Regions from separate parts of the Faecalibacterium wellingii genome, predicted to be linked through region 1. Evidence: predicted binding sites of a transcription regulator. Region 1 holds the regulator's gene; each other region holds the start of a gene.

Region 1 (8,125 bases):
TCAGCTGTTGAACATGTCCTTCAGCTTTTTGAAGAAGCCCTTGCGCTTTTCGTAGTTTTCCTCTTTCAGGGTGCCCTCAAATTTCTTCAGGGCCTCCCGCTGGGTCTTGTTCAGCTTCTTGGGGATCTCCACCTCGCATTTGACGTACATATCACCCCGGCCGCGGCCGTTCAGATACTGGATGCCCTTGCCGCGCAGGCGGAAGGTGGTGCCGCTCTGGGTGCCCTCGGGCACGGTGTACTCCACCTTGCCGTCAATAGAAGGCACCTGCACGGTGTCGCCCAGCACGGCCTGACTGAAGGTGATGGGCACGGTGACCCACACATCATAGCCGTCGCGCTGGAACACCTCGCTGGGGCGCACCGTGACCATGACGATCACATCACCGGCAGGGCCGCCGTTGGCACCAGCATCGCCCATGCCGCGCAGTGCAAAGCTCTGATCGTCGTCGATGCCCATGGGGATGGACACCTCCAGCGTCTTTTTGGCAGCGACCTTGCCCGCGCCGTGGCAGACCTTGCAGGGGTTCTTGACCAGCTTGCCCTTGCCGCCGCAGCGGGAGCAGGGCTGCTGGGTCTGCATCACACCAAAGGGGGTGCGCTGCTGGCGGATGACGAAGCCGCGGCCGCCGCAGTCCGGGCAGGTCTCGGGGCTGGAACCGGCAGCACAGCCGCTGCCGTGGCACTCGGTGCACTCCTGCTGGCGGGTGAAGGTGATGTTCTTCTTGCAGCCATGCACCGCCTCGTCAAAGCTCAGGGTGATGCGTACCCGGATGTCCTGACCCTTGCGGGGGGCATTGGGGTTCGCCTGACGGGACGAGCCGCCAAAGCCGCCGAAACCGCCGCCAAAGATATCGCCAAAGATGTCGCCCAGATCCACACCGTCGCCGCCAAAGCCGCCGAAACCGCCCGCACCGGGGCCGCCGCCGTTCTGCGCCGCATAGGTAGGATCAACGCCCGCAAAGCCGTACTGGTCGTACAGCTGGCGCTTTTTCGGGTCCGAAAGCACCTCGTTTGCTTCGTTGACTTCCTTGAACTTTTCCTCGGCATCCTTATCGCCGGGGTTATAGTCCGGGTGGTACTTCATTGCAAGCTTGCGGTATGCCTTTTTGATCTCGGCATCGGTCGCAGTCTTGGATACCCCCAGCACTTCGTAGTAATCACGCTTTTCCTGTGCCATATCCACTCACCTCTCCGGGAACGCCCTCCCCGGGAAACGCCCCGGTCGGTTCCTCCTGTTCAAAAGTTCCCGCTTTGGTTTTTCGCAGCTGTTGTCTGCGCCCTCATCCGTCATGCCACCTTCCCCCGTCCGGGGGAAGGCTTTTACGGCAGCGAGAACTCTTTTACTTATAAACCAGCAAGAGCCGCTCCGGCAAAACCGGAGCGGCTTTTGCTATTCTACGCGTGCGTCCGCCGGTTTGGCCGGGCACACACTGCTGTGTTTTTTATCAGACTTCCTTGAAGTCGGCATCCACAACGCCGTCATCATTGGGCTTCTGCTGGTTGTTTGCACCTGCATCGGGGCCGGGCTGTGCACCGGCGGCCTGCTGTGCGGCAGCGGCTGCCTGATACATCTTCTCGAACACCTGGCTCAGGGCTTCCTGCTTTGCCTTGATGTCGTCCACGTTGCCGGACTGAACAGCGGTCTTCAGGTCGGCCAGCTTGCTCTCGGCCTCGGTCTTGACGTCGGCGGGCAGCTTGTCGCCGTTCTCCTTCAGCATCTTCTCGGTCTGGAACACCATCTGGTCGGCACCGTTGCGGATATCGACCTCTTCACGCTTCTTCTTATCGTCGGCAGCAAACTGCTCAGCTTCCTTCACAGCCTTGTCGATGTCCTCCTTGGACATGTTGGTGGAAGCGGTGATGGTGATGTTCTGCTCCTTGCCGGTACCCAGATCCTTTGCGCTGACCTTCACGATGCCGTTTGCATCGATATCGAAGGTAACTTCGATCTGAGGCACACCACGGGGAGCCGGAGCAATGCCGTCCAGATGGAAGACACCCAAGCTCTTGTTGTCGCGTGCGAACTCACGCTCGCCCTGCAGCACGTTGACCTCAACAGAGGGCTGGTTGTCGGCAGCGGTGGAGAACACCTGACTCTTGTGGGTGGGGATGGTGGTGTTGCGGTCGATGATCTTGGTGCACACGCCGCCCAGAGTCTCAATGCCCAGGCTCAGCGGGGTGACATCCAGCAGCAGCAGGCCCTTGACGTCGCCCTGCAGCACGCCGCCCTGAATGGCAGCACCCACAGCCACGCACTCATCGGGGTTGATGCCCTTGAAGGGCTCGCAGTTCAGTTCCTTCTTGACTGCATCGTAGACAGCGGGGATACGGGTGGAACCACCGACCATCAGGACCTTCTTCAGGTCAGAGGGACGCAGGCCTGCATCCTGCAGAGCCTTGCGGACGGGGCCCATGGTGCGATCCACCAGATCAGCGGTCAGCTCATTGAACTTTGCGCGGGTCAGGGTCATATCCAAGTGCTTCGGGCCGGTAGCGTCGGCAGTGATGAAGGGCAGGTTGATCTGGCTGCTCATTGCGCTGGACAGCTCGATCTTTGCCTTCTCGGCAGCTTCCTTCAGGCGCTGAGCGGCCATCTTGTCCTTGCGCAGGTCGATACCGTTCTCGGTCTGGAATGCGTCTGCCATCCAGTTGATGACGCGCTCATCGAAGTCATCGCCGCCCAGATGGGTATCACCGTTGGTGGCCAGAACCTCGGTAACGCCGTCGCCCATCTCGATGATGGACACATCGAAGGTGCCGCCGCCCAGGTCGTAGACCATGATCTTCTGGTCCTCTTCCTTATCGATGCCGTATGCCAGAGAAGCGGCAGTGGGCTCGTTGATGATACGCTTGACGTTCAGGCCCGCAATGGTGCCTGCGTCCTTGGTGGCCTGACGCTGGCTGTCGTTGAAGTAGGCAGGAACGGTAATGACGGCCTCGGTGACGGACTCGCCCAGATAAGCCTCGGCGTCAGCCTTCAGCTTCTGCAGGATCATAGCGCTGACCTGCTGGGGAGTGTACTCCTTGCCGTTCAGGGTCACCTTGTGATCGGTGCCCATGAAACGCTTGATGGAAGCGACGGTGTTCTCGGGGTTGGTGATGGCCTGACGCTTTGCGACCTGACCCACCAGACGATCGCCGGTCTTGGTAAAGCCGACCACAGACGGGGTGGTGCGTGCACCCTCAGAGTTTGCGATAACAACGGGCTCGCCGCCCTCCATGACAGCCACGCAGCTGTTGGTAGTACCAAGGTCGATACCAATGATCTTACTCATAATGAAAACTCCTCTCGAAAGAACAAATCGTATTGTTTATGTGATGCTCAAATGTTGCTAAGCGGATGTTATATTCAAAACCCTTGCGGGTTTCTGCATTGTTACTCGGCCACCACAACGGTCGCATGGCGGACGATCTTATCGCCCAGCCTGTAGCCCTTCTGGTAGACCGTGATGACGGTGCCGCTCTCCTGTCCGTCCGGGGCGGGGATCTGCTGCACCGCGTTCATGAAGTTGGGGTCAAAGGGCTTGCCCAGCGCTTCGATCTCCTCCACATGGAGGACGTCCAGCGCCTTGGCAGCTTTGTCCAGCGTCATAGTCACGCCCTTTTTGTAGTTCTCGTCGGTGGTGGGGGCGTTGGCCGCCATCTCCAGCGTATCCAGAATGGGAATGATCTGGTTCACCGCAAAGGAAATGCCATCGTTGAACTTCTGGTCGGCTTCGCGGGTGGAGCGCTTGCGGTAGTTCTCGTACTCGGCAGCCATGCGCAGCAGCTGGTCTTTGGCCTGTGCAGCGTTGGCTTCGGCCGCGTCCAGCTTTGCCTTTACGGCTTCCAGCTCGCGGGCCTTCTTGTTGAACCAGCCGCCATCCTTCTTCTTGTCATCCTTCGGGTCGGCAGCTTCAGCAGCAGGCTCCTGTTCGGGTGCTGCCTGCTGGGCCTTCTCCTCGGGAGCCGTTTCGGGCTGCTCCGCTTCCTGAGCCGGAGCCGTCTTTTTTGCTTCTTCGCTCATTCCAGATCCTCCTTATAGATCACAGTCCGCCGGGGTACGGCAGCCTGTGGGGTGTCTTTTCGTTTGCCGCTCATGCCCTCGCCCAGCTGGTCTGCAAAGTAATGCAGCAGCGGCATCAGTTTCTGGAAGGGCATCCGGGTGGGGCCGATCAGTGCGATGGAGCCCCACAGGCCTCCGCCCACCAGATACCGGTCACTCACGATGCACAGGCCCGGGATCTGCGGTTCCAGATCCTCGCCCAGCAGCACGCTCTCGCTGCGGTCTGTCGGGGGAGCGATCAGGGCAGCGGCCTGCTCTTCGTCGTTCAGCAGGGTAAGGATGTCGCCCACCTTGCCGTCCAGCTGAGGCCAGTCCAGCAGATACTGCTCACCGCCCAGAAATACGTGAGGCTTGACGGAATCCTGCAGGATAGCCGCCGCCGCGCTGATGACAGGCACCAGCTCCGGGTCGATCTGGCTGCACAGCTCTGCCAGCAGCCGGGGCGAAAGATCCACCGGCGCCACAAAGGTGAGGTTTCGGTTCAGCAATGCGGCAAGAGCCGCCGCATTCTCGCGGGAGAGGCCGGTGCGTACCCGCGCCACACGGGTGCGGACGTAACCGGCAGTTGTCACGGCCAGCACAGCGGCTGCGCTGCGGCCCACCTGAACGACTTCATAGTGGGCAATGCACAGATCCTCTGCACACGGGGTGCTGATGGCGGCGGTGCAGCCGCTGATGGCGGCCAGCGCCCGGGCTGCGCCCTGCGCCAGCTTTTCCGGCTCGTGGTCGAGGCTTGCGAACACCGCATCCACACGGGCGCGACTCACGCGGTCCAGCGGCTGATCGTCGGTCAGCAGATTATCAAGGTAGTAGCGGTAGCCCTTGGCACTGGGCACACGGCCCGCGCTGGTGTGGGGCTGCTCCAGCAGGCCCAGCTTTGTCAGCGCCGCCATTTCATTGCGGAGCGTTGCGCTGGAAACTGCCATGTCAAAGTAGTTTGCCAGCACGCTGCTGCCAACGGGCTCGCCTTCGAGACCATACAGCGCCACGATCGCCTGCAAGACTCGCTGCTTGCGTGCATCCATCGTCATAGCGCCTGCCTCCTTTTTGCGTTCGCTTTGTTTGTTTAGCACTCCTTGTTCCTGAGTGCTAAGACCATTATAGCCAATTTTCCGGTGCTGTCAAGCCCCTTGGAAAAATGTTATCAAAGATTCATAATTCTGTCATAAAAAGGGATGTGACCTTGGCAGTACGTCAGGCTTTCCGGTTTTGCCAAAGCGTCTGAGGGGGCAAGCCCGCTTCCCGCTGCGCCGCGCTTTTGCAGAAAGCAGCACTGCAAATGCCGTTTGCCGCCACGACCCCACCCGTGAAAACGCAATGCCGGGCGGTCTGCAGACCGCCCGGCATTGCTCTATTATAAATAATTTTTCCGCTGAATATGCGCAAAGCAGCGCGGCGCGCATTCAAAATCGTCCCGCCTTACTCTTCCATCTGTCTGGCCAGAAACGCTGCCGCCACATTCACCGCCTTGAGCTGGGCGGCATCCGGCACAGCGGTGCGGTCTTCGGTCAGCAGCCCCACCACGCCGATCACATCGCCCGACGCAATGATGGGTGCGGCGCACAGCACCACCCGGGGCGAGCCCTCGCAGGGCAGGATGCATTTTTCCGCAACGCCCTCGCACTGGTACAGCCTGCGGCCATCCATCAGCTTTTCCAGCGGCTGGCTGATGCTGCGGTCGGCCAGCTCCCGCCGGCCGCTCCCGCTCACCGTGAGGATGCGGTCCCGGTCTGCTACAAAGGTGGTAAGCGCAAAGCTTTTGCTCAGCACCTCGGTGTACTGGGCCGCCACTGCGTTCATTTCGCCAATGGGGGAATACTTTTTAAAGATCACCTCGCCGTCGCCTGTCGTGAAGATCTCCAGCGGGTCGCCGCGGCGGATGCGCTGGGTGCGTCGGATCTCTTTAGGGATCACCACCCGTCCCAGCTCGTCGATGCGGCGCACGATACCTGTTGCTTTCATTGTTGGCTCCTCCGTTTCCTTGAAAATGCCTGCACCTCTAGTATCTGTCAGCCCGGGCAATTTATACCTGCTGCCCCGCGCAAAAAGACCTGCGCCGAATGCTGCCCCTTCGTTGCGTTTCCGGCAGGGTTCTGCTACAATGATACAAAAAGCCGTTTTCATAAGCACAGCACCCTGCTTATGAGGACAGCTTCTGAAATTCTGCTGAGAAAGGCAGGTGTCAGGATGCCGAACATCCTCATTCTTGGCGGCGGTGCCGCCGGGCTGGCCGCCGGGCTGGCCGCCGCACAAAGTGCACCCCGCGCGCAGGTGGTCGTGCTGGAACGCAGCCCAAGGCCGGGCAAAAAGCTGCTGGCCACCGGCAACGGCCGCTGCAATCTGGACAACACCGGCATCGCGCCGGAGCGGTATTTCACAGCCGACCCGGCGGCGCTGCTCCCGCTGCTGGACGCTGTGAACGCAGCCGACCCGCTGGGCTGGTTCCGCGCTCTGGGGCTCTATACCCGCACCGACGAAGCGGGGCGCATCTATCCCTATTCCAATCAGGCAGCGGACGTGCTGGCCCTGCTGGAGCACCACCTTGCGCAGCACCATGTGCAGCTGCGCACCGGCTGCACCGTGCGCACCCTGAGCCAGAGCCGCAGCGGCTACGCTGTGCAGTTCGAGACGGCAGAGGGCAGCACCGAGATCCTGCGTGCGGATGCCGTCATCTGCGCCATGGGCGGTGCCGCCGGGCCGCAGTTCGGCACCGACGGCTTCGGCACCCGGTTCGCCGCCCAGTGCGGCGGCAGAACGGAGCCGCTGTACCCCTGCCTGACCGCTCTGCAGTGCGCAAAGCCCAACAAGACTCTGGCCGGCATCCGCGCCAAGGCCGCGGCCTCCCTGTTGGACGGAAGCCGTGTGCTGGCCGCAGAGACCGGCGAGGTGCAGTTCACCGACTATGGCCTTTCCGGCATCTGCATCATGCAGCTGTCCGGCCTGCTGGCACCGGGCCGCAGTCCAAAGGCTCCTGCGGTGGAGCTGGATCTTTTTCCGGCGCTGGACGAAGCAGCGCTGACCGCCCTGTTCCGTTCTCATGCCGCCCAGACGGCAGGGGACAGCCCTGCCGGGTTCTGGCTGGGTCTGCTGAACCGGAAGCTGGGCTGCGCTGTGTGGTCTGCCGCCGGGCTGAGGGACGGCAACGCTCCCGCCGTTCTCACCGCCGGGCAGTGGCAAAAACTGGCCCACACCGCCAAACACTGGCGCTTTGAGGGCCTGACCCCCTGCGGCTGGAAGCAGGCGCAGGTGACTGGCGGCGGGCTCTCGCTGCGGGAAGTGGATGCGCATTTTCAGTTTCAGGGCTGTCCGGGCCTGTATTTTGTGGGCGAAACGCTGGACTGCGCCGGCAGCTGTGGCGGCTTCAATCTGCACTGGGCCTTCGGCAGCGGGATCGCAGCCGGGCGGGACGCCGCCCGCCGTGTTCAGCGGCAGCGGAAAAAATAGCCGTCCGGGAGCAGAAATGATGAGCAGCACCGCCGCATATTGCTGCCGTTCCGTTCACCACCAAGTAACAAAACAATTCACTATGTGCTGGTACATCCTGATTATCAGGGGAAAGGCATTGCCGGAGAGATGCTGGAACGTATCAAAGAAAAATATAAGAACTACCTATATATCGAGGGGACGCCAGAGGACGAAAAGAATGTCCCGATCTATGAAAAGCACGGCTTTCAGCGGATGGAGCATGGTGCGGCCATCCAAATTTGCAATTATTCTGATAAACGCTAAAAAGCAAAAGGAGATTCAGCTATGAAAATCGCAGTTCCTTACGAAAACGGTCAGGTGTTCCAGCACTTTGGCCACTCCGCACTGTTCAAAATCTACGATACAGAAAACGGCAAAATTCTGAGCAGTGAGATCGTTTCTTCCAATGGTCAAGGCCATGGTGCATTGGTGGGCTTCCTTGTTCAGAACGGTGTAAATGTCGTTCTCTGCGGCGGTATTGGTGCCGGTGCGCAGAACGCTCTTGCACAGGCCGGGATTCAGCTGTTTGGCGGCATTTCTGGCGCAGCTGACAGCGTTGTTGCGGATTACCTTGCAGGAAATCTTGTTTTTGATCCAAATGCCCACTGCGACC
Region 2 (8,125 bases), 980 kb from region 1:
CAAAATTCCCGTGGTTCCGTCACGGATCACATCTCCATCGGCTTATTCCCCACTTCGTCCAGATACGCATTCAAAAATTCCGCTGCAAGGCTGTTGGGACGGATGTTTTCTTTGGCTTCCTGTGGGGTGAACCACTTGCAGCGGTCCACTTCGTGGTTGATATGCAGCGCCTTTGCGGTTCTGACGAAAGCCGTAAAATTGCACATCAGCGTGTTGGACGGCTCAAAAAACTTGGTACGGTTGAACCGGAGGTGCTCTACTTCCAACCCGGTTTCTTCCCGGACTTCCCGCACCACGGCGTGTTCTTCTGCCTCACCGCGGTTCACATATCCAGCCACCAGAATATAAGAGGGCTTGCCGTACTGCTGGATGAGCAGAATTTTCCCGGTTTCCTCATCCACAACAATCATGCTGACTGCCACATTGTACATCGGGAACCGGTATTGCTGGCATTTCGGGCAATAAGGCACAATGCCCTCTTCTTCCAGTTCTTTTTCAATCAATGCCGTACCGCATTCAAAGCAATGCTTCTGAATCATTTTTACACTCCAAACACTGTTTTCGTCAGCCGGATACCTGCGACCGTCTTCATCGTATGTTCCATAAAGGTTCGGATTGCCTGCCGGTCGTACCCGCTTTCGGACGCATTGACGATATAATCTGCCTCAATCAGAATCTGATAGTCAATGCCGTTGATCTGCGCCGGACTATGGTGGTGCCCTACCAGATAGGCCACACGGTCGATCTGTGCCGCTGTCATGCCGGTATCCGCCAAGAACTCCCGCACCAGCGGGGCACCCTCCTGCTCCTGATATTTACCATTGGTGTTGCCGTACTTTTTGCGGCAGAGCGGGCAGGCGATATCGTGGGTGATGGCCGCCACCTCCAGAATAAACTGCGTGTCTGCGTCCAGCCCCTCCAGCTCACCAATGGTTTTGGCATAGGTCCACACGCAGCTTAGGTGCGTGATGTCATGGATATTCCCTTCGGAAAAGGCGATCATCTTTTCCATGATCTGTGCAATGGTCATCATTTGTTCCACTCCCGTTTTTAATACTTAAATGTTCACCTTGATAAACGCGAAGTTGTCAGCCTAATTGCTTTTTGATTTCAGCTTTCACTTTATCCAAATCACTGCAAGTCAAGATTGGAATCAGCCGGTTGATTTCGTCAATGCTCCTATCCCACCACTTGAATCTCAGCAGCAATTCAATCAGTTTATCGTCAAAGCGTTTTTGAATTGCTCTTGCAGGATTCCCAACGACCTTCGTATATGGTGGAACATCACTTCCCACAACGCTGTTTGCACCAATGATTGCACCATCTCCAATGTGAACGCCGGGAAGGATTACCGAATTTTGCCCGATCCAAACATCATTTTCGATAACGGTATCTCCTTTTAATGGCAGATCCGTCTTTGCAGGCGGCGACATTTCCCATCCCTCCAAGGTATAGAACGGGAATGTAGAGACGGCGTTCATCTGATGGTTTGCACCGTTCATCACAAACTCAACTCCGGCGGCGATTTGACAGAACTTTCCGATGATGAGTTTGTCATCATTCCACTCGTATAAGTGTGAAACATGACTTTCAAAATCCGAATCGGCAATATAAGTAAAGTCCCCGACAATAATATTCGGATTTGTAATCGTCGGCTTCGCATATATTTCTTTATCATACCCTGCAATTGGATGGATTGTATTGGGGTTGGGGTGTTTTCCGTCTTTCATCTTAACTACCTCTTCAAATTCCGAGTTGTAGGTTTCAGTATACCATGCCTTCTCCCCACAGAAAAGCATGGCGAAAAACAAAAATGTCCCCGGAGGGCTTGTGCGTATGTTTTTCCAGCGTTTCCAATCTGAATTTCTCAGAACAGAATATCCTCCGGCTTGAACTTATCTTTTTCGGTAATGGGGCGGATCACCTTGCAGGGCACCCCCGCAGCGATGACGCCGGCGGGAATGTCATGAGTGACGACGCTTCCCGCCCCGATAACCGAGCCTGCCCCGATGGTAACGCCGCCGCAGACGGTGGAATTTGCGCCGATCCAGACGTTTTCCTCCAGCGTAATGGGTGCCGAGGTGCCAATGCCGTGGCTGCGCTGCTCCGGGTCGATGGCATGACCGGAGCAGGCAAGGCATACGCCGGGGGCAATAAAGGCACCTGCTCCGATGTTTACCGGAGAGGTATCCAGAATGACGCAGTTATAATTGATGACCGCCAAGCCGTGGGTATGGATATTGAAGCCATAGTCACAGTGGAAATCTGGCTCAATGCCGGTCATGGGAGAGCAGGTGCCCAGCAGGGTCTGCAGGATACTGCGCCGCTTTTCCTGTTCGTTAGGAGCGGTGCGGTTGTACTCCCAGCACAGTTGCTTTGCACGGTTCTGTTCCTCCGTGGGGGTGTTTTCATAGCCGCTGACGTAGGCGGCAGGGCGTTTCATAATATCCAGAGCGTTCATCATGTTTGTCCTTTCCATACAGTGTTTTTTCAAGGATTATACCACATTCTCTGTCGGTGTATAATAGGCTGCTTTTCCTCATTTGTTTGTCCGCTTGATCTTCTCCATCGCTTTGCCCTTAGTCAGCTCATCCACCAGCTTGTCCAAATAGCGGATCTCCTTCATCAGCGGCTCTTCGATGCTCTCCAGCTTTACGCCGCAGATGCTGCCCTTTATGAGCACCCGGTCCGGATTGAGCTGCGGAGCATCTCGAAAGAAATCTCCATACAGCGTTCCATTCTGCACCGCAGCCTCAATTTGCGGGGCGCTGTAACCCGTCAGCCACCCAATAATTTCATCTACTTCTGCCTGCGTCCGCCCCTTGCGGACTGCCTTTGCCACCAGCATAGGATATATTTTTGCAAATGGCCCGGAGACAGACCATTCGGGTCGGTCTCCGGCAGTATTTTTGTTATTGCCTATTAAAAAACAGCCGGAACGACTTTCTGCTGCGCTACATCGATGATGCCGTATGTATTCAGTCTGAGTTTGGGAATGACCGGAAGGCTGACGAAGGCGAGGGTCATAAAAATGCCGATGTCTTCCGCTACACCATGTGCCTTGAGGGCATCGTTCAGCGCCTGCATTTTCGCCGCAACGCTCTCTGCGCTTTCGGTGCTCATCAATCCGGCCACCGGAAGCGCAAGTTCTGCCACGACCTGTCCATCTGCCACAAATGCAAGTCCGCCTTTGTTTTTCCGCACGGTGTTGCCGGCCAGCATCATATCGGTATCGTTGTCCCCTGCCACAATCAGGTTATGGGAATCATGTGCGATGCTCGATGCAACGGCTCCGCATTTCAGGCTGAAGTTTCCTAAAAAGCCAATGCCCACATGGCCGGAGTGATGATGCCGCTCAAAAACGGCCAGTTTTACGATGTTGTGTTCCGGGTCCACACCGGGAGCTTTGCCCGGATGCCGTTGGAACGGGATGATTTTTTCCTCCGTAAGCAGCTCGCCCCGGTTCAGGCAGATGACACGCTCCTGCTCCCCGCTTTCCCGAAGTTCCAGGTCCTGCAGTGTGATCTCATCCAGATCAAAGGAATCCATAACGTGGGAAAATCTCACACGGTCGATGTCAAACGGTGCGGGTTTCAGCGTTTTTCCGTGCTCGGCCACCAGCGTGCCATTCTTGTAAACCTGTTCGACCGTAAAGGATTCCAGATCAGGAACCACAACCAGATCTGCCCGGTACCCCGGTGCTACGGCACCGCGTTGCTTGAACCCAAAATACTGTGCCGGGACCAGCGTTGCCATTTTGACGGCCACTGCTGGGTCTGCGCCCAGCCGGATCGCTTTACGGATGTTGGAATCGATGTGTCCGCTGTCCAGCAGGTCACCGGGGTGCTTATCATCTGTCACCAGCATACAGCGGCTGCAATAGGGCTCCCGGAACAGCGGCATCAGGGCCTCCATATTTTTGGCAGCCGTTCCTTCCCGGACCATGATATATTGTCCAAGCCGGAGTTTTTCCATGGCTTCCTCGATGTTGGAGCACTCGTGATCGGACTGAACGCCTGCCGCAATATAAGCATTCAGGTCCTTATCGCTCAAGAGCGGCGCATGGCCATCCACGATCTTTCCCGCTTCGGTGCAGTCGCGGATCTTCTGCAGGATCTTCGGGTCACAGCGCACCGTTCCATAGGCGTTCATCAGTTCCGCAAGCCCCAGCACGCGGGGATTGCCGTAGTAAGGCCGCAGCTGTTCTGCGTTCAGCACCGCACCGGATTCATCCAGATCCGTGGCCGGCACACAGGAGGGCAGCATGAAATAAACCGAAAGGGTCAGATTTTTTGTCGTTTCCAGCATGAAATCCAAGCCTTCCAGCCCCGCAACGTTCGAGATCTCGTGTGGGTCTGTGACCACTGCAGTGGTACCGTGGGGCAGCACTGCCTGCTCGAAAGCCGGACCACAGAGCATGGAGCTTTCGATGTGAATATGCCCATCGATCAGGCCCGGGCAGACATATTTGCCGTGCAGATCAACTTCTTTCCGGCCATGATACGTGCCCACGCCCACGATCGAATTTCCGCTGATGGCAATATCAGCGGTGTCGATCTCATCGGTAAACACATTGACGATTCTGGCATTTTTCAAAACCAGATCAGCCAAAGCATCTCCTCTGCCTGCCGAGATCCGGCGTTTCAGCTCATCAGACTGCATAGAAACATCTCCTCTCTCTGAAGTTCGATTTTCTCACCTGTGGATTGGTTCTGCCATTATTCTACCACGCCTTGCCGCTACGGAAAAGATGTCGGGAAACAAAAATGGCCCCGGAGGGCTTGTTACAGCTCTCCGGGGCCACCTTATGTGCGTTGTGCCTTGGCGCACACGACCGGCGTTTTACTCGATCTCGATCAGGTTCGGGTTCTCAGGCAAAGCCTTCGTCTGCTGAGGAGCAGGCAGCTCGACGTGCAGGACGCCATCCTCGAACTTTGCGTGGATGTCTTCCTTCTTCACATCGCCCACGTAGAAACTGCGCGCGCAGGTGCCGGAGAAGGATTCGCGCCGCAGATAGCGGCCCTTCTTATCCTTTTCATCGTTGCTGTGGCTGCGCACTGCCTGAATGGTCAGGTAGCCGTCGTTCAGATCCATCTGAACGTCTTCCTTCTTGCAGCCCGGCAGGTCAACCGCTACTTCGTAGCCGTTGTCCGTCTGTTTGACATCGGTCTTCATCATGTTTGCACCGCGCTTACCAAAGGTATCACGAGCCTCACGGTTCATCATACGTTCCAGTGCAGCGTCATTCCAGAACGGATCGAAGAAATCATCGAACAGGTTTTCATGGAAAACAGTCGGCATAAGCATAAATCATTCCTCCAATCCCGGCGTTCGGGTCGGGGCAAAAAATCTGAAGCGTCCATTCAGAAGGGCTTTCCGGGGAGCCTTGCGGCTCTCCTTTTGCCCTTCCTCCTGAGCACGCCACTGTTATAGCACCGTTAATTAGCAGTGTCAATAGAAGAGTGCTAAAATTCATAAAAGAATAATACTTTTATAAAATCCCATGCAATCTTTTCAAAATTCAGTCGCATCATCGTATTTTATATCATCTTGGCAATCATGAAGCACAACAGTTCATATGCTTCCCGGATATCCTCCGGCAGACGTTTCAAAGTCTCGTCCCGCAGTTCCTGCGGCATCCCGTAAAAAGCTTCGGCAATGCCGCCGGTGATGCAGGCAAGGGTGTCGCTGTCGCCGCCCAGAGAGACCGCATTGCGAAGTGCATCCTCAAAACTGACGCTTTCCAGAAAAGCAATGATTGCTTCCGGCACAGTTTCCTGACAGGTCTCCACATGATGATAGGTCGGCCGAATTTCATCGCAGGTACGGTTCAGGTCATAACCGAAGGTCTGCTCCACATATTGTTTGATTTTCGGCTTGCTGTGGCCGGTACGGGCCAGAAAAATCACTGCCGCCGTGGCCTGCGCGCCTTTGATGCCCTCCGGGTGGTTGTGGGTGACTTCAGCGGTCACTTTTGCCATTTCCAGCGTTTTGTCCAGCGTATCGAACAGCCAGCCCGCTGCCGACACCCGCATAGCCGAGCCGTTACCGAAACTGCCATAGGGATTCGGATTTTCTGCGTGCAGCCACCGGCGGAACATCCCGCCGTAACCGGCATGGGGATATTCACGGCCCCAGAACCGCATTTCATGCTGCACTGCACAAAATGTTCTCTCCGGCAGACCCTTTCCGTCAATCAGACCAACTGCCACCGCAGCGGTCATGACGGTATCATCGGTGAAGTGCGATTTCTCGCTCAGCAGCGGAAAATCCTTGTGCTTGTAATTGTTGTGGTCAAATTCATAGGGACTGCCCACGATGTCACCCAAGATTGCTCCTAACATGGCTGTTTCCTCCCTTACCCGTGATGCCGCTTCTGGAAATCAGCTTCGATTTGTTCTTTCCACTCTGCGCCGATGGACGCGCAGCAGGGTGCTTCCCGCATCCGGGAGACTGCCTCGCTGACAACGTGGTAGTTGACCGCCACGCCCTGTGCGTCATTCTCAAACCGCACAGCCCGGTCGGACGAGATGCCGAAGCGGGCAGCTTCCTTCACAGCGTCCATGTTGGCACCGAGGAACAGGAACTCCCAGCCGTACTGCTCTTTTTCCCGCTCGATCATCCGGCGGATCTTCTCATAGCTAAACCGTTTGCTGGCGTTTTCCAGCCCGTCCGTGGTGATGACAAAGATGACCTTTTCGGCACGCTCGTCCTCCGGCAGATGGCGCTGGATGTTCGCCATCTTCTCCACGCCGTAGCCAATGGCGTCCAGTAGCGCCGTACAGCCCCGGACGTAATAGTCCTTTTCGGTCAGCGGTGCAACAGCCTTCAGTGGGAAACGGTCGTGCAGCAGCTGCACCTCATGGTCGAACAGGATCGTGGTCACGTTGGCCTCGCCCTCCTGCTCCTTCTGCCGGGTCAGCATGGCGTTGAACCCGCCGATGGTGTCCTGCTCCAGCCCGCCCATGGAACCGCTGCGGTCCAGAATGAAAACAAGCTCGGTAAGATTTTTCTTCATAATAAATGCCCTCCGTTTTGTGGTGTATCGCTTTCGTTGGCAAAAGGATACCACAAACCGGAGGGCAAAAGGTCAACGGGCAGGCGACAAATTACGCACCCAGCTGTTCCTGATCGTATTCAAACAGCAGCGTATTGACCTGATTGATGTTATAGATTTTGTGTTCCAGGCAATACCGCACGATCCAGTCCCGCTTGGAGCCATCCGAAAAGGCATAGCCCGCACTCTTGAGCAGGTCGATGGTTTCATCTTCGGACAGGTGCAGCCCAACCGCAAAGGCCAGCACCGTTTTCTTTTTGGGGTTGTAGTCGCGATTGCACTGAATTTTGGAGAAGTGCTGCCTGGAGATGTTGGACTGCTTGTACACGGTGGAGTCTTTCAGCCCCCGCTCGTCAATGAGCCGCAGCAGCCGGGTGGTGAAGCTCTCGCCAAGGTTGTCCATCAGGCTTTCCAGACTGCGGGCTGTCCTGGGTGCCGCGGCGGGTGCCGGAACTGCACCTAGCATCGGCACGGCGGCATCTTCTTCCAGAAGCCTCCGCCGCTCTGCCAATTCCCTGCGCCGACGGCCAAATCCGTAGCTTTCATCGTTCTGTGCTACATAGTGGTCGTCAATGTACTCCTCCACCGAGGCGAACAGCTTCCGGCTCACGGCCAGCGAGCCCCGGTCGTAAAGCACCAGATACACGGTCAGGTCGTGCTCCATGACGTACTGCGTGATGGTGTCCACCGCAATGCGGAAGGCCTGTTCTTTGGGGTAGCCATAGTTCCCGCTGGACAGCAGCGGAAAGGCCACGCTCTCGCAGTGGTACTCTGCGGCTAATTCCAGTGCAGAATGGTACGCATCAGCCAGTTGTTTTGCTTCGCCAAAAAATCCACCGTGCCATGCCGGGCAGACCGCATGGAAGATATACTTTGCGGGCAGCCCGAATGCCGGGGTACACACCGCCCTGCCCGGCTCGCAGTGCCCGATGGCTTCACCGGCGGCGGTCAACTCCTGCTCCCCTGCCGCCTGATAGATGGCGCGGCTGGTGCCGCTGCCCTGCAAAAGGTTCCGGTTGGCGGGGTTGACGATGGCATCCGCTGTTACCTTGGTGATGTCGTTGCGGA
Region 3 (8,125 bases), 740 kb from region 1:
TCCAGACTGATGAAATACGGATTGCCCGCAAAGGCAGAAAAACTCTGATAAGGGCTGTCGCCGTAGCTGGTAACACCCAGCGGCAGGATCTGCCAGTAGGTCTGCCCGGCTTCCTTGAGCCAGTCCACAAAGTCGTATGCTTCCTGCGAAAAGCAGCCGATGCCGTAAGGGGACGGCAGACTGCTGATGGGCAGCAAAATGCCTGCACTTCTCTGCATCTTCGTTTACCTTCCTTTATAACTCGATCAAAATACCTGCATGGTCCGATACCTGTGGCTCCTGCAAGCCGTTGAACACCACCCGGCTGCTTTTTACGGCTGCTGCTCGGGAGCACCAGATCTGGTCGATGCGCTTTTTTGCCGCCGCATCCGGGGCGTCCCGCCAGCCATCGATGGCCTGCACAACGGTGTAGCCATCATCCCGCTGCTGCGCCAGACGATAGGTGTCCTGCCAGCCGCTGCGGAGGATGAGGTCATAGCCTTCCCCCCGCACGTCGGCTTCACTGTTGAAGTCCCCCAGCAGAAAGGCGGTCTGTTTTGCACCCGCTGCCTGCGACAGCGTTTCCCACTGGGCAGCAAACGGTTCTTCCTCGTCCTTCCACCAGCCCATGTGCACCGTGTAATACCAGACGTCTCCTGCACAGACGCCCAGTGTGCGGCGGGTCTTCCAGTTGCTGTAATCGTTTGTTTTGCTCAGCAGCAGGTTTTCGGCGGCGGTGATGGGCGCACGGCTGAACACCGCCTCGCCCTCATCGTAAATATCGTAGCCGACCTTTGCCGGGAGCCAGCTCCAGTAGTAGTGCACGCCCCGCTGTTCCAGCATCCGGGCCACCGCGGCGGCGTGGTTGTCCGCTTTCAGCGGCACCCTATTGCCAGGGCAGGGATAGTACCCTGCCGGAGCGTCCCCCAGCAGCGGAGCGGCGGCGGTCTGGTTCACCTCCTGCAGGGCGAACACCTCCGGCTGCTCCACTGCGATGAAGTTTACAAAGATCTCCCGCTTGGCCTCATAGTCCGGCTCGATGAGGCTGTGGGTATTCAAAGTCAGCAGTTTCATAGTTTTTTTACAAAATATCGTTGATATCAGATTTCAGAACGTCTGCCTTGGGGCCGTACACAGCCTGAATGCCGTCGCCCTTCACCAGCAGGCTCAGGGCACCCTCAGCCTTCCATGCGGCAAGGTCGGCCACCTTGGCGGGGTCCTTCACAGTAACGCGCAGACGGGTCATGCAGGCATCCACCAGCACGATGTTCTCACGGCCGCCCAGCAGGGCGATGATGCGCTCGGCCTGACCGTTGTCGGCCTTTTTGTCGGCCTTCTTCTCGGTCTTTGCATCGGCAGCGGAATCGTCCGCGTTGTCATCGGTATAGTTGCCCAGACGGCCCGGCGTAGCCAGCTTGAGCTTGCCGATCATGAAGTAAGCCACAACGTAGCCGATTGCAAAGAATGCGATCACGCAGATCACAAAGTTGATGATATCGCCGCCCAGACCGGCCTGCAGGGACATGGGGATGCGGGTGATGAATTCCAGATTGCCGAAGGAGTGCAGGCGCAGATGGATGATGCCTGCCATGGCGAACGCACAGCCCTGCAGCAGTGCGTACACGATGTACAGCGGCATGGCGCAGAACATGAACATGAATTCCAGCGGCTCGGTGACGCCGGTCAGGAACACGGCCAGTGCGGTGGAGATGAACATGGACTTATAGTTTGCGCGCTTGTCGGCGTCCACACGGCGGTACATGGCCAGTGCGATGCCCAGCAGCAGACCGGTAGCGCCGATCATCTGGCCTACCTTGAAGCGGGCGGGGGTAACGGTAGCCAGCAGGTTGTTGTAAGCAGCCATGTCACCGGCCTTCTTGAAGTTGATGAGGTCGTTGGCCCATGCCAGCCACAGCGGGTCCTGACCAAATACCTGACTGCCTGCATTGACGCCGGTGGCGATGGTGTAGGTGCCGCCGAAGGAGGTGTAGTTCATGGGGATGGTCAGCATGTGGTGCAGACCGAAGGGCAGCAGCAGACGCTCCAGCGTGCCATAGATGAACGGAGCCAGAACGGGAGAGGTCTCGGAAGAGTTGGCGATCCAGATGCCGAAGTTGTTGATGCCGGTCTGGACGACAGGCCAGAACAGCGACAGCACGATGGAAATGACCACCGAGTAGGCAATGACCACCATGGGCACGAAGCGCTTGCCGTTGAAGAAAGCCAGTGCATCCGGCAGCTTGCGGAAGTTGTAGTATTTATTGTAAGCCACACCGCCCACAAAACCGGCGATGATGCCCACAAACACGCCCATGTTCAGGGCCGGAGCACCCAGCACGGAGGTAAAGTAACCGTTGACGGCGATCTCCTGCCCGAACAGGGTGTGGGTCACGGCATTGGGGTCTGCCAGCATGGCGCTGGTGACGCCGAAGATGTTGCCGGTGATCACATTGATGAGGGCAAATGCCAGCACTGCCGCGAAGGCACCGCCGGCGCGCTCCTTTGCCCAGCTGCCGCCGATGGCCACGGCGAACAGGATGTGCAGGTTGTTGATGACTGCCCAGCCGATGTTCTCCATGGTGGTGCCGATGGTCATGACTGCTGCGATGTCGCCGCCGCCCATCTGCACCAGCTTGCCCAGACTGATCATCAGACCGGCAGCGGGCATGACGGCGATGACCGTCATCAGCACCTTGCCCAGCTTTTGTAAAAAGTCGAAGTTGATGAGCCCCTTTTTGCCCGGAGCCGCTTTTGTTGTTGCCATGATGTTCCTCCTTATTCCTTTTGCATCGTTTTACGCAAGTGTTGCGCCACGTTTGCGTAACTTTACGCAACAAGAATAATCCAACTCCGCAATTTTTACAAGAGTTTTCTATGGCAAAAATAAACTTTCTACGTTTTCTACAACACAGCAAAGGATTCTTTGTGAAAGTTGTCGAAGATACGCAGAGTGACGCATTGCACGATTTGCGCAACTCTTTGCGCAAACATTGACATTGCGTGCAAACGGCTTTACAATAGAAGCAATATATCAGACACGGAAATCAACTTTTGATGCTTGACCCAGAGCAAAAGCCTTCACCCCTTGGGGGGAAGGTGGCGCGTAGCGCCGGATGAGGGGTATTTAGAGCAAAATGCTGTTGTCCTGCGCCCTCATCAGTCACCTGCGGTGACAGCTGCTCCCCTCTTTGTCACCTACGGTGACATTTCTCCCCGGCGCGGGGAGAATCTGTCCCTTCCGGGGGAAGCCTTTAGAGGAAAATTGATTTCCTTGTATGTCGAGGAGGAACAGATCATGGCAGTTACCATCAAGGATGTCGCCGCAGCAGCGGGGGTCTCCCCCTCCACGGTGTCCCGCACCTGCAAGGACAGCCCTTCCATCAGCCGGGACACCAAGGAGCGGGTGCGCCGCATCATGGCACAGCTGGGCTATGAGCCGAACTTTGAAGCCGAACCAGTGGAAGCTTTTTCCAAGACCATCGGCATCATTCTGCCCTCCTCCCAGCGGGACGTCTACGAAAATGCATTCCATCTGGAGATCATCCGCGGCATCGGGCAGTTCTGCAACCAGCGGCGGTATGTGAACACGGTCATCACCGGGCAGGACGATGCAGAGGTTCTGGACGCCATCCAGAGCATGGTGGCCAACGCGCAGGCAGATGGTTTCATCCTGCTCTATTCCAAAAAGGACTGTCCTGTGGCAGCCTATCTGCGCAGCGAAGGGCTGCTCCACGTCATTGTGGGCAAGGCAGCACAGTCCGCCAACCAGACCATCTATATCGACAACGACAACGCCCTTGCCGGAGAGGAAGCCGCCGACTACCTCTATGAGATGGGCCACCGCCGCATTGCCTATTTTGGTGTCAGCAATGCCATGCTGTTTTCGGCAGAGCGTAAGCGCGGCTACCAGATGTCCCTGCTCAAGCATGGCATCACCCCCCGCGAGCAGGACTGCGTGGAGATCGACGCCCTGAACGATGCGTACGAAGAAACGCTGAAGGCCCTGCTCACCGCGCCGGACCGCCCCACCGCCATGCTGGTCAGCGATGATATTCTTGCTGTGGTGCTGGAACAGTTCTGCGGCAAGCTGGGGCTGCACGTCCCGAAAGACCTTTCCATCGTTTCCTTCAACAACTCGCTGTTCTCCCGCATCACCAGCCCGCAGCTGACCACCGTGGACGTGAACCCCTACCAGCTGGGCATGGAAGCGGCCAGCCAGACCATCAACCACATCGAGAACCCGAATCTTCTGGCAACCAAGATCATCGTGCCGCACCGGCTCATCCCACGGGAGAGTTGCTGCCCGCCGCCGGAGGTCTGATGTGCAAAAAACGAGGCCGTTTCCTCTCTTTTCCAGAGAGGCAGAACGGCCTCGTTTTGCTTATTTTTTCCGGTACTCCCGGGGCGTCATGCCGAAGTGTGCCTTGAACGCCCGGTTAAAATAGGAGAGGTTCTCAAACCCGCACCGGGAAGCGATGGTCAGAACCGTCTCATCCGTGGCCTGCAGCGCTTCGGCGGCGGTGTTGAGCCGGTACTCGTTCAGAAAGGCCACAAAGCTCTGTCCGGTCATCTGCCGGAACCACCGCATAAAATGGCTGGCGCTGAAGGAGCAGACCCCGGCGGCATCCGCGACCCGGAGCGCCTCGGCATAATGAGCCGAGAGCCATTGCAGGAGCGTTTTCAGCCGCTGGGTGTCGGCTGTCTCGGCGGCAAGCCGCTGCCGGCCCTGTGCAAGGAGCAGGGCAAGAAACCGCAGCAGCGCCCCCTTGACCTGCAGTTCATAGCCGGGGAGCTTGGCACGGTTGGCATCCTCCACCTCCCGCAGGCAGGCGGCGGCCTGCAGATAACACAAATCGTTCGGGGTCAGCCGCGCAGGCAGCGACAGGCGCCCGCTTTGCAGCGGAAGCAGATATTTCTCGGCACAAAGGTCCTCTGCGCCGCCCAGAAGCTCCAGCTCAAAAATGATATTTTCGTATTCCATGCACTGCCCCTCGGCCTGCCGCAGGGCATGGAGGGTGCCGGGCGTAAAAATAAAGATGTCCCCCATGCGGGCCGGGCAGCTTTCAGCGCCCACCTGCACCAGCCCTGTGCCCCGCTTGACAAAGACCAGCTCCATGCTCTCCTGCCAGTGGAGCGCCACCTGCGGAAAGTCCCCCGGAATGGTGCAGGGATACAGATTGAAGGGAAACCGCACGGCACCGTGCTGCTTGGTCTCCTGCAAAGATGCCTGATTTTGCATCGTTTCACCTCCTGATGATAGGATTGTACCACAGTCTGCGCTTTTTAGGCAAGATTTTGATTGTTTTATGTGGTATATCTGGAAGTACAGATGTCAAACCTGTTTTCCGCAAGGTGTATCTGAAAACAAAGAAAATGATGAATATTCCGCAAGCACAAGCGGGCTCTAAGGCAAAGAGCCACAGGGATCCTTTGTGGATCTCAAGGCTGTTTCACGCAAGATCCGGCTGTGCTTGTAGAAACAGACTAAATTTTCGACTTTTCAGATACACTCTAATAAAGGAGGATGCATTTATGAGCTTTACCGAAACGTTACAGGGTCTCACGGGCAAGCCGCTGGCGGACTGCACGAATCAGGAGCTGTATCTCGCGCTGCTGGAACTCGTCCGGCAGAAGAGCGCCGACCGTGTGCAGCCGGTCACCGGCCGCAAGCTGTACTATATCAGCGCCGAATTTCTCATCGGCAAGCTGCTGTCCAACAACCTCATCAATCTGGGACTGTACGATGAAGCCCGGGATGCACTGGCTGCCGCCGGCAAGAGCCTTTCCGATATCGAAGAGGTGGAGCCGGAACCCTCTCTGGGCAACGGCGGTCTGGGCCGTCTGGCTGCCTGCTTCCTCGACTCTCTGGCAACGCTGAACCTGCCCGGCGACGGCGTGGGCCTGCGGTATCACTTCGGCTTGTTCCATCAGTCCTTTGAGGACGGCGTGCAGAACGAAAAGCCCGACCCGTGGCTCACCGCCCACAGCTGGGCCGAAAAGACCGACATCACCTACCCGGTGGAACTGGCGGGCAAAGAGTACACCGCCCGGCTGTACAAACTGGCCGTCACTGGCTACGAGGGCCGCACCAACACCCTGAACCTGTTTGACCTTGACACCATCGATGAGAGCATCGTCCATGACGGCATTGCCTTCGATAAAACTGCCATCGACAAGAACCTGACCCTCTTCCTCTACCCGGACGATTCCGATGAGGCAGGCCGCCGCCTGCGGGTGTACCAGCAGTACCTGATGGTCTCTGCCGGTGCCCAGCTGATTCTGGCCGAGTGTGCCGCCCGGGGCTGCGATTACCATGATCTGGCCGACTACGCCGCCATCCAGATCAACGACACCCACCCCAGCATGGTCATCCCGGAGCTGATCCGGCTGCTGGGCGAAAAGGGCATCGAATTTGAGGAAGCCGTAAAGATCGTCACAAAGACCTGCGCCTACACCAACCACACCATTCTGGCCGAGGCGCTGGAAAAGTGGCCCCGCGCCTATCTGGATGCCGTTGTGCCCCAGCTGATGCCCATTATCGAAAAGCTGGACGCGCTGGCCCGCACCCGCACCAAGGACGAGAGCCTTGCCATCATCGACAAGGACGACCGGGTGCACATGGCCCACATGGACATCCACTTCACCCACTCCACCAACGGCGTGGCGGCGCTGCACACCGAGATTTTGAAGAATTCCGAGCTGCACGGCTTCTACGAGCTGTACCCGGAGAAGTTCAACAACAAGACCAACGGCATCACCTTCCGCCGCTGGCTGCTGGAATGCGACCCCCGCCTGACCGCCACGCTGGAACAGCACATCGGCTCCGGCTTCCGCAAGGACGCTGCCGAGCTGGAAAAGCTGCTGGCTTTTGCTGATGACGAAGCTGTGCTGGACCAGCTGACCGCCGTGAAGAAGGCCAACAAGGAAGCACTGGCAGACTGGCTGCTGCGTACCCAGAAGGTGAGCGTGAACACCGATGCCGTGTTCGACATCCAGTCCAAGCGCCTGCACGAGTATAAGCGCCAGCAGCTGAACCTGCTGTATCTCATCCATCAGTACTACGAGATCAAGGCTGGGCACCTGCCCGCTGCTCCGCTGGTGAGCATCTTTGGTGCCAAGGCCGCACCTGCCTACACCATTGCAAAGGACATCATCCATGCGCTGCTGACTCTGTCCAAGGTCATCGCCGCAGACCCGGAGGTGTCCCAGTGGCTGCAGGTGGTCTTTGTGGAGAACTACAACGTCACCGCCGCCGAAAAGCTGATCCCGGCCTGCGACCTGTCCGAGCAGATCAGCCTTGCCTCCAAGGAAGCCTCCGGCACCGGCAACATGAAGTTCATGCTGAACGGCGCGCTGACGCTGGGCACCATGGACGGTGCCAATGTGGAGATCAGCCAGCAGGTGGGCGAGGAGAACATCTATATCTTCGGCCAGACCTCCGATCAGGTCATCCACCGCTACGCCGTGGGTGACTACGACCCCGCCCAGTGGGTGGAGGGGGATGCTAACATCCGCCGCGCCATCAACTTCCTCACCGGCCCGGAGATGCTGGCCGCCGGTCACGCCGAAAACCTGACCCGCCTGCACAACGAGCTGATCCATAAAGACTGGTTCCAGACCCTGCCGGACTTCAACGCCTACGTGGTGCGCAAGGGGCAGGCCCTCAGTGATTACGTCTGCGACCCGAAGGGCTGGCGGCGCAAGTGTCTGGTGAACATTGCCAAAGCAGGCATGTTCTCCTCCGACCGCACCATTGCCGAGTACGACCGGGACATCTGGCATCTGGGCAAATAATTTTTCCTAAACTGCATTCCACCATCATTTTTTCAAAGGCTGCTGCACGCTTTTTGCCGTGCAGCAGCCTTTTTGTATAACGAAAAGGCCCTCCCTGTTTGTCAAGCAGGGAGAGCCTTTATCTATTCGGCATTGCCGCTGTTTGCGGAGAAAGCGGTCTGACGGCCTTTCCTTTTATCCTCTCCACCCTCTGGCAGAGGGGTCCAGCATTTCGGCGGCAGAATAAACAAGGGCGTTGCAGATGGCTGCGGCCACATTGCTGCCGCCCTTGCGCCCCATGGCAGCAATGGCAGGCACGCCGTGCTGTTCGCAGATTGCAAAGAGGGTCTCCTTGCTTTCCACCACGTTCACA
Region 4 (8,125 bases), 140 kb from region 1:
CATCGGCTACGCGGTGGGCTACAGCCTGATGGGCCTGACGGGTGCCGTGGCGGTGCTGGCGCTGGCGTTTTTTCTGGTGGGCATCGCCAAGGGCAGCGTCATGAACACCTGCACCATTCTGGTCAGCGATAACTCGGCCAACCGTACCCGGGGCATGAACCTGATGCACAGCTGTTACGCCTGCGGTGCACTGCTGTGTCCCTTCCTCATTGCAGCGGCGGCAAGGGTGAGCACCGCACTGGCAGTATTCCTGCTGGCGGTGCTGGGCCTGCTGCTCTGGCTGGTGTATGGATTTACTCCGCTGGGCGGCGGGAGTCAGAAAACAGCCCGGACGAAAGAGGTCATCGACTGGAGCTTTCTGCATGCACCGCGCTTCTGGCTGCTGACCGGCCTTTTGTTCTGCCAGAACGCGGCGGAGCAGAGCGTTACCGGCTGGATGGTGACCTATTTTAAGGGTAGCGGCATCATTGCCGGTTCGCTGGCGGCCTACACCGTCACGGTGATGTGGGGTGCCACATTGGTGGCACGCCTGCTCATTGCGTTCGTGTTCCCGTTCAAGAACCCGCGCAAGGCCATGGTGGGCATGAGCGTGCTGTGCACCTTCTTCTATGTGCTGCTGGTGCGGGCTGACACGCAGGGCATGGCCATTGTGCTGCTGTTTGCATTTGCATTCTCGATGGCAGGTCTGAACCCCACTGCGGTCGCCAGCGCAGGCCGCATGACCAGCGTTACCAGCATGGGCATCATGCTGCCGGCGGCGTCCAGCGGTGCCATCCTCATGCCGTGGATCATCGGCATCGTGGCCGAAAAGACGGGCCTTGCCGCCGGTATGGCATCCAATATCGTGCCCTGTGTGGGGCTGATTATTTTCACCCTGCTGGTGGCTAGATTGCCGGAAGAGTAAAAGTGAGCGAAAGGAGAACAGAAGAATGAAAAACGATACGAGCCAGAGAACAAAGAAAGAAGAAAAAGCAGAGAATAAATTAAAAAATGCTTTATCTGCACCCCAAAAGGCTATAGTGCAGGCGATTGATGTAAATGGCAACGGTGAAATTGACATTGAAGACATTATCGCACTTGGAATGCGGGTTCCGGGGATACGTGTTAATAGAGAGGATTTTTTAAGAAGAGAATTTATGAAAAATCATCCGGAGAATGTTGTTGACAAAATCGTCCAACTGAATCCGGCACAGGCGAAAATCAATCCGAGGGAAGTTGATAAACTGGCAGATGAAGTTATAAAATTTGAGCGCAATTGTGTTTCAGGAATTTCAGCGGCGCTTGGCATGCCAGGCGGTATAGCGATGGTAGGAACAATTCCTGCCGATTTGGCACAGTATTATGGATATCTGCTTCGTGCCACACAGAAACTAATGTATCTTTACGGTTTTCAACAGATAGACACAGGAAATGAAAAGGCAATGATGGATTCCGAAACGATGAATATCCTGATCCTTTGCATGGGTGTTATGTCTGGTGTGCAAGGTGCAAATACTGCATTAAAGACAATGGCAAATGCACTGGGACGTGGAGTGGAGCAGAGATTGTTGCGGTTTTCGTTGACGAAAGGAACAATCTATCCAATTGTAAAATCAGTTTCCAAATGGTTTGGAGTCAAAATGTCGAAGCAAATCTATGCAGGCTTCTTCAGAAAAGCAATTCCTGTAGTGGGCGGTGCACTTGGTGGCGGAATTACATTTTTCACGTTTAAACCATGCTGTGACCGGTTGAAAGATGCGCTGAAAGATACGTATCTTAGTAATCCTCTTTATCATGAAACCGAAGAAGAAAAAGAAATGAACAAAAAAATTGAGGTAGAATATAAAGAAATAAACTAAAAAGCTTAGTTTCCGATCCCTCTTGCTTTTGCGCTGAACTCGCACCCGCAGTAATCCTGCCGGTACAGGCCGTATTCCTCCGAAAGCTGCAGGCTGCGCAGATAGCCGTTGTGCTTTTTGAAGTCTGAGGGCAGATGCTTGACCCCGAATTCTGCCTCCAGCTCCTGTCCGATGGCGTTGATGCGCTTGGCGTCCTTGTGGGGGCTGATGGACAGCGTGGTGGTGAACCAGTCAAAGCCGTTTTCACTGGCGTACTGCGCCGCCCGGCGCATCCGCAGCCGGTAGCAGACCGTGCACCGACTGCCCCGCTCCGGCTCGTTTTCAAGGCCGGTGACGGCGGAGTAGAACTCCTGCGGGTCGTAGTGGTCCTCCACCACGGTCACACCCAGAGGATGGGCTGCCGCCACGAACTTCTTCAGTTCCTCGCCGCGGCGGTGGTATTCTTCCGCAGGCCAGGTGTTGGGGTTATAGTAAAGCACCGTGATTTCAAAATACTGGCACAGTTGTTCCAGCACGGCGCTGGAACAGGGCCCGCAGCAGGCGTGCAGCAGCAGGCGCGGACGGGTGCCGCCCAGCTCCTTGAGCACGGCATCCATCTGCTGTGCAAAATTCAATTGAGTTGCCATTTTTATCATCCTTTGTTATACTGATTGAGAAAATTCCTTAAAAAGCTCGCCCCTTCGGGGGAGCTGGCATTGCACAGCAATGACTGAGAGGGTTTGTTTTCTTATTATAACATATTCCGCTTGAAAATACAGGAGGCCCCATGACACAGGAAAAGATCGCCCGCATCAACGAGCTGGCAAAAAAGAGCAAGACCACCGGCCTGACCGAGGCCGAGAAGGCAGAGCAGCAGGCTCTGCGCCGCGAGTACATCGATGATATGAAGGCCAGCCTGCGCGCACAGCTGGCCAACACCTCCATTCAGGAGCCGGACGGAACCATCCACAAGGTGACCCTCCGTGCCGACCTTGAGAAGCCCCGCAGCTGAACGCACAATTTTACGCGCACTTTTTTGGAGGAAAACGCAGCTCAAAGCTGCGCTTTCCTCTTTTTTTGCGCGGAAAACTGTGCTATACTATACTAGCATTGGTGCGTGCATGATGCGCCGGTGCGCTTTCCCAAGGTGGCGTATCCCGGGCAAGGTGCACGGAAAAGGCTGTCTTTTGAAAAAATGATAAAGAGGTCATTTATTATGCTTACTGCAATTACGGGTATCAACTGGGGCGATGAAGGCAAGGGCCGCATGGTCGACCTCATCAGCCAGGAGTATGACATCGTTGCACGCTATCAGGGCGGCAACAACGCCGGTCACACGGTGAAGAACGAGCGCGGCAAGTTCGTGCTGAACCTGCTGCCCTCCGGCATCCTGCGCCCCAATGTCGTCTGCGTCATGGGCAACGGCATGGTCATCGACCCGCATCATCTGGACGGCGAGATCAACAAGCTGCGGGAGCAGGGCGTTGAGATCAGCCCGGCAAACCTGAAGATCTCCGACCGTGCAACCATCACCATGCCCTACCATGTGGAGCAGGATGGTCTGGAAGAAGCCCGTCTGTCCAAGACCGGCGCACAGTTCGGCTCCACCAAGCGCGGCATCGCCTACGCTTACGGTGATAAGTACATGAAGAAGACCCTGCGCATGGGCGACCTGCTGCATCTGGATGACGCGGTGAAGAAGCGCCTCATCACCATGGTGGACTCCAAGAATCTGGTGATGGAGGGCAGCTACAACGCCGCTCCCATCAACGTGGATGAGATGTGGGCATGGCTCGAAAAGTATGCCGCCATCTTCAAGGACTACATCTGCGATGTGGGCCAGTATCTGGCTGATGCCGACGCCGAGGGCAAGAAGGTGCTGTTTGAGGCACAGCTGGGCGCTCTGCGCGACATCGATTTCGGCATCTACCCCTATACCACCTCTTCCAACGTCATCGGTGCCTACGCTCCCATCGGCGCAGGCATCCCGGGCCACAAGCTGCACAACTCCATCGGCGTCATGAAGGCTTACTCCTCCTGCGTGGGCGACGGCCCCTTCACTGCCGAGCTGGCAATGACCGAAGAGGAAAAGCACGACCTGCGTGAGGCTGGCCACGAGTACGGCGCAGCCACCGGCCGTCCCCGCCGCGTGGGCCCCATCGATCTGGTGGCAAGCCGCTACGGCGTGTTCTGCCAGGGCTGCGATGAAGTTGCTCTGACCCTGCTGGACGTGCTGGACTACATGGAAAAGATCCCCATGGTCACCGCTTATAAGCTGACCGACGGCAGCACCACCACCCGCTTCCCCATGGGTGAAGCTCTGGATACCGCACAGCCCGTGGTGGAGTACCTGCCCGGCTGGCACTGCGATATCACCGCGGCCCGCAAGTGGGAAGACCTGCCCAAGGAAGCACAGGCCTACGTGGAATATCTGGAAAAGGCTGTTGGCTGCAAGATCGCCTATATCTCGGTGGGTGCCGAGCGTGAGGCTTACATCCATCGCGTCTGATGTTCCCGGCAGCCCCGAATGTTGCAGAAAAGGAAGCGTCACAGATGTTTGATATCATTACCGACAGCGCATGCGACCTGACGCCGGATACGGCCCGGCAGCTTGGTGTTGAGGTCGTGCCCTTCTACGTCTCGCTGGACGGCGAGCACTACCGCAAGGAGGGCACCGAGATCGCCGTGCGGGATTTCTACCAGTTCATGGTGGACAACCCCTCGGCCTATCCCAAGACCAGCCTTGCCTCCATCGAGGACTTTGAACAGATCTTCCGTGCCCATGCTGAGGCGGGCCGGGCTGTGCTGTGTCTGGTGTTTACCAGCAAGATGAGCGGCTGCGTGGGCAGCGCCCGCAATGCCCGGGATCTGGTGCTGGAAGATTTCCCCGATGCCCGCATTGAGGTCATTGACAGCGCGGCAGCTACCGTTACCGAGTCCACCATGGTGGAAAACGCCGTGGCCATGCGGGACGCAGGTTGCACGCTGGACGAGACCGTGACATGGCTGGAAGCAGAGAAGGCCACCAACCAGATCTTCTTCACGGTAGGCAATCTGGACTATCTCATCAAGGGCGGCCGCATCGGCAAGGTGACGGGCCGTGCAGCCAACATGCTGGGCATCAAGCCGATGATCCTGTTCAAGGATGGCGAGATCTTCTCCGGCGGCGTGGCCCGCGGACGCCAGAAGAGCTTTGAAAAAGCGCTGGAGCAGCTGATGAACTATCTGGATGCCCACGGCGGCACCCCGGACGACTACCGCATCACAGTGGGCTACGGCTACGATGCCGACGAGGGCAAGCGCCTGTGGATGCAGACGCGCGCGGCTCTGCGTGCAAAGTACCCCGGCGCACAGTGCGAAGTGGGCCTGCTGCAGATCGGCTGCACCATTGCCGTGCACACCGGCCCCTATGCGCTGGGCATGGGCGTGATGCGCCGCTGGAAAAAGCAGGGCTGATACCATTATAAAATAAGAACGGCACCGTATGGCTAAAAAGCTGTACGGTGCCTTACTTTTTTACATAAAACTGCTATCGTAGAATCGGCCCGCGTGTCGGCAGCTTTCTCTTCGGACACGACTCGGGCCATTCCATCGCCCGCCCTATTGCCTTGCGGCAACAGGGTCCCACCCCAGCGGACGGTCCTCAGAGAAACTCCCGACCCACTGACCGTGGCAGATTCTTTTGAATGGGAAAATTATGATTTGCAAACTTTTTATGAACCCTATTGACAAAGTGGGAAAACAGGAGTATATTTTTAGCAGTCGAACAGATAGAGTGCTAAAACAAGCGAAACCAGTTCGGCAGGAGGTGCACGAAACCGTGAAACAACTGAAGAATAGCCGCTGCTTCCCGTTCGGCAGCATCTCTGCGCCGGGATTTTAGCAAACGGCTGTCATGTCCGCTAAAATAAACCTTCCGGTATGAATGGAGGCTTGACTTTATGAATACCAATCAATATACACAGAAAACGCTGGAGGCTCTGCAGGCAGCGCAGCAGCTGGCTGTGGAGTATCAGCATAACCAGCTGGAACCCGAACATCTGCTGCACGCACTGGCTTCGCAGGAGCAGGGCCTGATCCCGCAGCTGCTGCAAAAGATGAATGTGGACCCCGGCAGCTTTTCTGCCGCCGTGGCCGAAAAGCTTTCGGCTCTGCCCCGGGTGTCCGGCTCCGGCCGTGACCCCGACAAGGTCTATATCTCGCAGGCCACCGATAAGGTGCTCAGCGCCGCGGCCCGCGAGGCAAAGGCCATGAAGGATGACTATGTCAGCGTAGAGCATGTGTTTCTGGGCCTGCTGAATGAGCAGGATCAGAACACGGCAGAACTGTTCCGTGCCTTTGGCATCACCAAAGATAAGTTCCTGCAGCAGCTCACAGCAGTGCGCGGCAACCAGCGCGTCACCAATGACAACCCGGAGGATACCTACAACGCCCTGCAGAAATACGGTCAGGATCTGGTAGACCTTGCCCGCAAGCAGAAGCTGGACCCCGTCATTGGCCGCGATCAGGAGATCCGCAACGTGATCCGCATCCTGTCCCGTAAGACCAAGAACAACCCCTGCCTGATCGGTGAGCCCGGCGTTGGCAAGACCGCCATTGCTGAGGGTCTTGCACAGCGTATCGTGCGCGGCGATGTGCCCGAAAACCTGAAAGACCGCATCGTGTTCAGTCTGGACATGGGCGCTCTGGTGGCCGGTGCAAAGTACCGCGGCGAGTTCGAGGAGCGCCTGAAGAGTGTGCTGAACGAGGTGAAGAAGAGCGAGGGCAAGATCATTCTCTTCATCGATGAGCTGCACACCATCGTGGGTGCCGGCAAGACAGACGGCGCCATGGACGCAGGCAATCTGCTCAAGCCCATGCTGGCCCGGGGCGAGCTGCACTGCATCGGTGCTACCACGCTGGACGAGTACCGCCAGTATATCGAGAAAGACCCCGCTCTGGAGCGCCGCTTCCAGCCAGTACAGGTGGATGAGCCCACCGTGGAGGACACTATCTCCATCCTGCGCGGCCTGAAGGAACGCTACGAGGTGTTCCACGGCGTGAAGATCAACGATAGCGCCCTGATCGCCGCTGCCACCCTGTCCGACCGCTATATCACGGATCGTTTCCTGCCGGATAAGGCCATCGACCTTGTGGATGAAGCCTGCGCCATGATCAAGACCGAGATGGACAGCATGCCCAGCGAGATGGATGATCTGGCCCACCGCATCACCCAGCTGCAGATCGAGCAGGTGAGCCTGAAAAAGGAGACCGATGCCCTGAGCCAGAGCCGCCTGAAGGATCTGGAAAAGGAGCTGGCCGAGCTGCAGGATAAGTTCCGCAGCATGAAGGCAAAGTGGGAGAACGAGAAGAACGCCATCGGCAAGGTGCAATCCCTGCGTGAGCAGATCGAGCAGACCAATGCCGACATTGAAAAGGCTCAGCGTGAGTACGACCTGAACAAGGCTGCCGAGCTGAAATATGGCAAGTTGCCTCAGCTGCAGAAACAGCTGGAAGAGGAAGAGAAGATCGCCGCCGCCAAGAAAGAGGACAGCCTGCTGCGTGACCGCGTGACCGACGAGGAAATCGCCCGCATCGTGGCCCGCTGGACCGGCATCCCGGTGGAGAAACTGGTGGAGGGTGAGCGCGAGAAGCTGCTGCATCTGGACGATGTGCTGCACCAGCGGGTCATCGGTCAGGACGAGGCTGTGACCAAGGTGAGCGAGGCCATCCTGCGCAGCCGCGCCGGTATCGCCAACCCCAACCGCCCCATCGGCAGCTTCCTGTTCCTCGGCCCCACCGGCGTGGGCAAGACTGAGCTGGCCAAGGCACTGGCACAGGCACTGTTTGACGACGAGCGCAACATGGTGCGAATCGATATGACCGAGTATATGGAGAAGTTCAGCGTCAGCCGTCTGATCGGCGCGCCTCCGGGATACGTCGGTTACGAAGAGGGCGGCCAGCTGACCGAGGCTGTGCGCCGCAAGCCCTACAGCGTGGTGCTGTTCGATGAGGTGGAAAAAGCCCATCCCGATGTGTTCAACATCCTGCTGCAGGTGCTGGACGATGGCCGCATCACCGACAGTCAGGGCCGCACCGTGGACTTCAAGAACACGGTCATCATCCTCACCTCCAATCTGGGCAGCGACATCATCCTGAACGATCTGGAGCAGCGCCGCGCCAACGGCTCCAACGAGCTGAGCGAGGAAGCAAAGCATCAGATCGACCAGCTGCTGAAGAGCAAGTTCCGTCCCGAATTCCTGAACCGTCTGGACGAGATCGTCTACTACAAGAGCCTGACCAAGGACGAGATGCGCAGGATCGTGGAT

Evidence for each region. The regulator HrcA, encoded in region 1, represses chaperone genes, less so after heat shock. The targets are predictions, from matches to a motif close to TGTTAGCACTCNNNNNNNNNGAGTGCTAACA.
Region 2: the regulator HrcA is predicted to act here: its motif matches at 5,441-5,471, upstream of MTP37_RS09655 (Hsp20/alpha crystallin family protein).
Region 3: the regulator HrcA is predicted to act here: its motif matches at 2,958-2,988, upstream of MTP37_RS10710 (PTS transporter subunit IIBC).
Region 4: the regulator HrcA is predicted to act here: its motif matches at 5,571-5,601, upstream of clpB (ATP-dependent chaperone ClpB).

Annotation. Positions count from the first base shown of each region.
Region 1 covers NZ_CP094473.1:226,288-234,412, reverse strand. Annotated here, with positions in the region: gene dnaJ (molecular chaperone DnaJ) at 1-1,179, opposite strand; gene dnaK (molecular chaperone DnaK) at 1,448-3,277, opposite strand; gene MTP37_RS01095 (nucleotide exchange factor GrpE) at 3,379-4,008, opposite strand; gene hrcA (heat-inducible transcriptional repressor HrcA) at 4,005-5,078, opposite strand; gene MTP37_RS01085 (stage V sporulation T C-terminal domain-containing protein) at 5,467-6,009, opposite strand; gene MTP37_RS01080 (BaiN/RdsA family NAD(P)/FAD-dependent oxidoreductase) at 6,235-7,491, shown strand; gene MTP37_RS01075 (GNAT family N-acetyltransferase) at 7,531-7,776, shown strand; gene MTP37_RS01070 (NifB/NifX family molybdenum-iron cluster-binding protein) at 7,798-8,125, shown strand, end outside.
Region 2 covers NZ_CP094473.1:2,023,331-2,031,455, forward strand. Annotated here, with positions in the region: gene MTP37_RS09625 (NAD(+) diphosphatase) at 27-539, opposite strand; gene MTP37_RS09630 (HD domain-containing protein) at 542-1,033, opposite strand; gene MTP37_RS09635 (CatB-related O-acetyltransferase) at 1,089-1,730, opposite strand; gene MTP37_RS09640 (sugar O-acetyltransferase) at 1,868-2,461, opposite strand; gene MTP37_RS09645 (DUF2200 domain-containing protein) at 2,540-2,923, opposite strand; gene ade (adenine deaminase) at 2,923-4,662, opposite strand; gene MTP37_RS09655 (Hsp20/alpha crystallin family protein) at 4,843-5,307, opposite strand; gene MTP37_RS09660 (ADP-ribosylglycohydrolase family protein) at 5,541-6,344, opposite strand; gene MTP37_RS09665 (vWA domain-containing protein) at 6,359-7,018, opposite strand; gene MTP37_RS09670 (macro domain-containing protein) at 7,110-8,125, opposite strand, start outside.
Region 3 covers NZ_CP094473.1:2,258,765-2,266,889, forward strand. Annotated here, with positions in the region: gene malQ (4-alpha-glucanotransferase) at 1-218, opposite strand, end outside; gene MTP37_RS10705 (endonuclease/exonuclease/phosphatase family protein) at 235-1,053, opposite strand; gene MTP37_RS10710 (PTS transporter subunit IIBC) at 1,061-2,743, opposite strand; gene MTP37_RS10715 (LacI family DNA-binding transcriptional regulator) at 3,275-4,300, shown strand; gene MTP37_RS10720 (AraC family transcriptional regulator) at 4,361-5,218, opposite strand; gene MTP37_RS10725 (glycogen/starch/alpha-glucan phosphorylase) at 5,512-7,773, shown strand; gene MTP37_RS10730 (precorrin-8X methylmutase) at 7,948-8,125, opposite strand, start outside.
Region 4 covers NZ_CP094473.1:366,095-374,219, forward strand. Annotated here, with positions in the region: gene MTP37_RS01760 (MFS transporter) at 1-904, shown strand, start outside; gene MTP37_RS01765 (EcsC family protein) at 930-1,838, shown strand; gene MTP37_RS01770 (epoxyqueuosine reductase QueH) at 1,844-2,473, opposite strand; gene MTP37_RS01775 (DUF896 domain-containing protein) at 2,605-2,829, shown strand; gene MTP37_RS01780 (adenylosuccinate synthase) at 3,034-4,326, shown strand; gene MTP37_RS01785 (DegV family protein) at 4,371-5,273, shown strand; gene clpB (ATP-dependent chaperone ClpB) at 5,759-8,125, shown strand, end outside.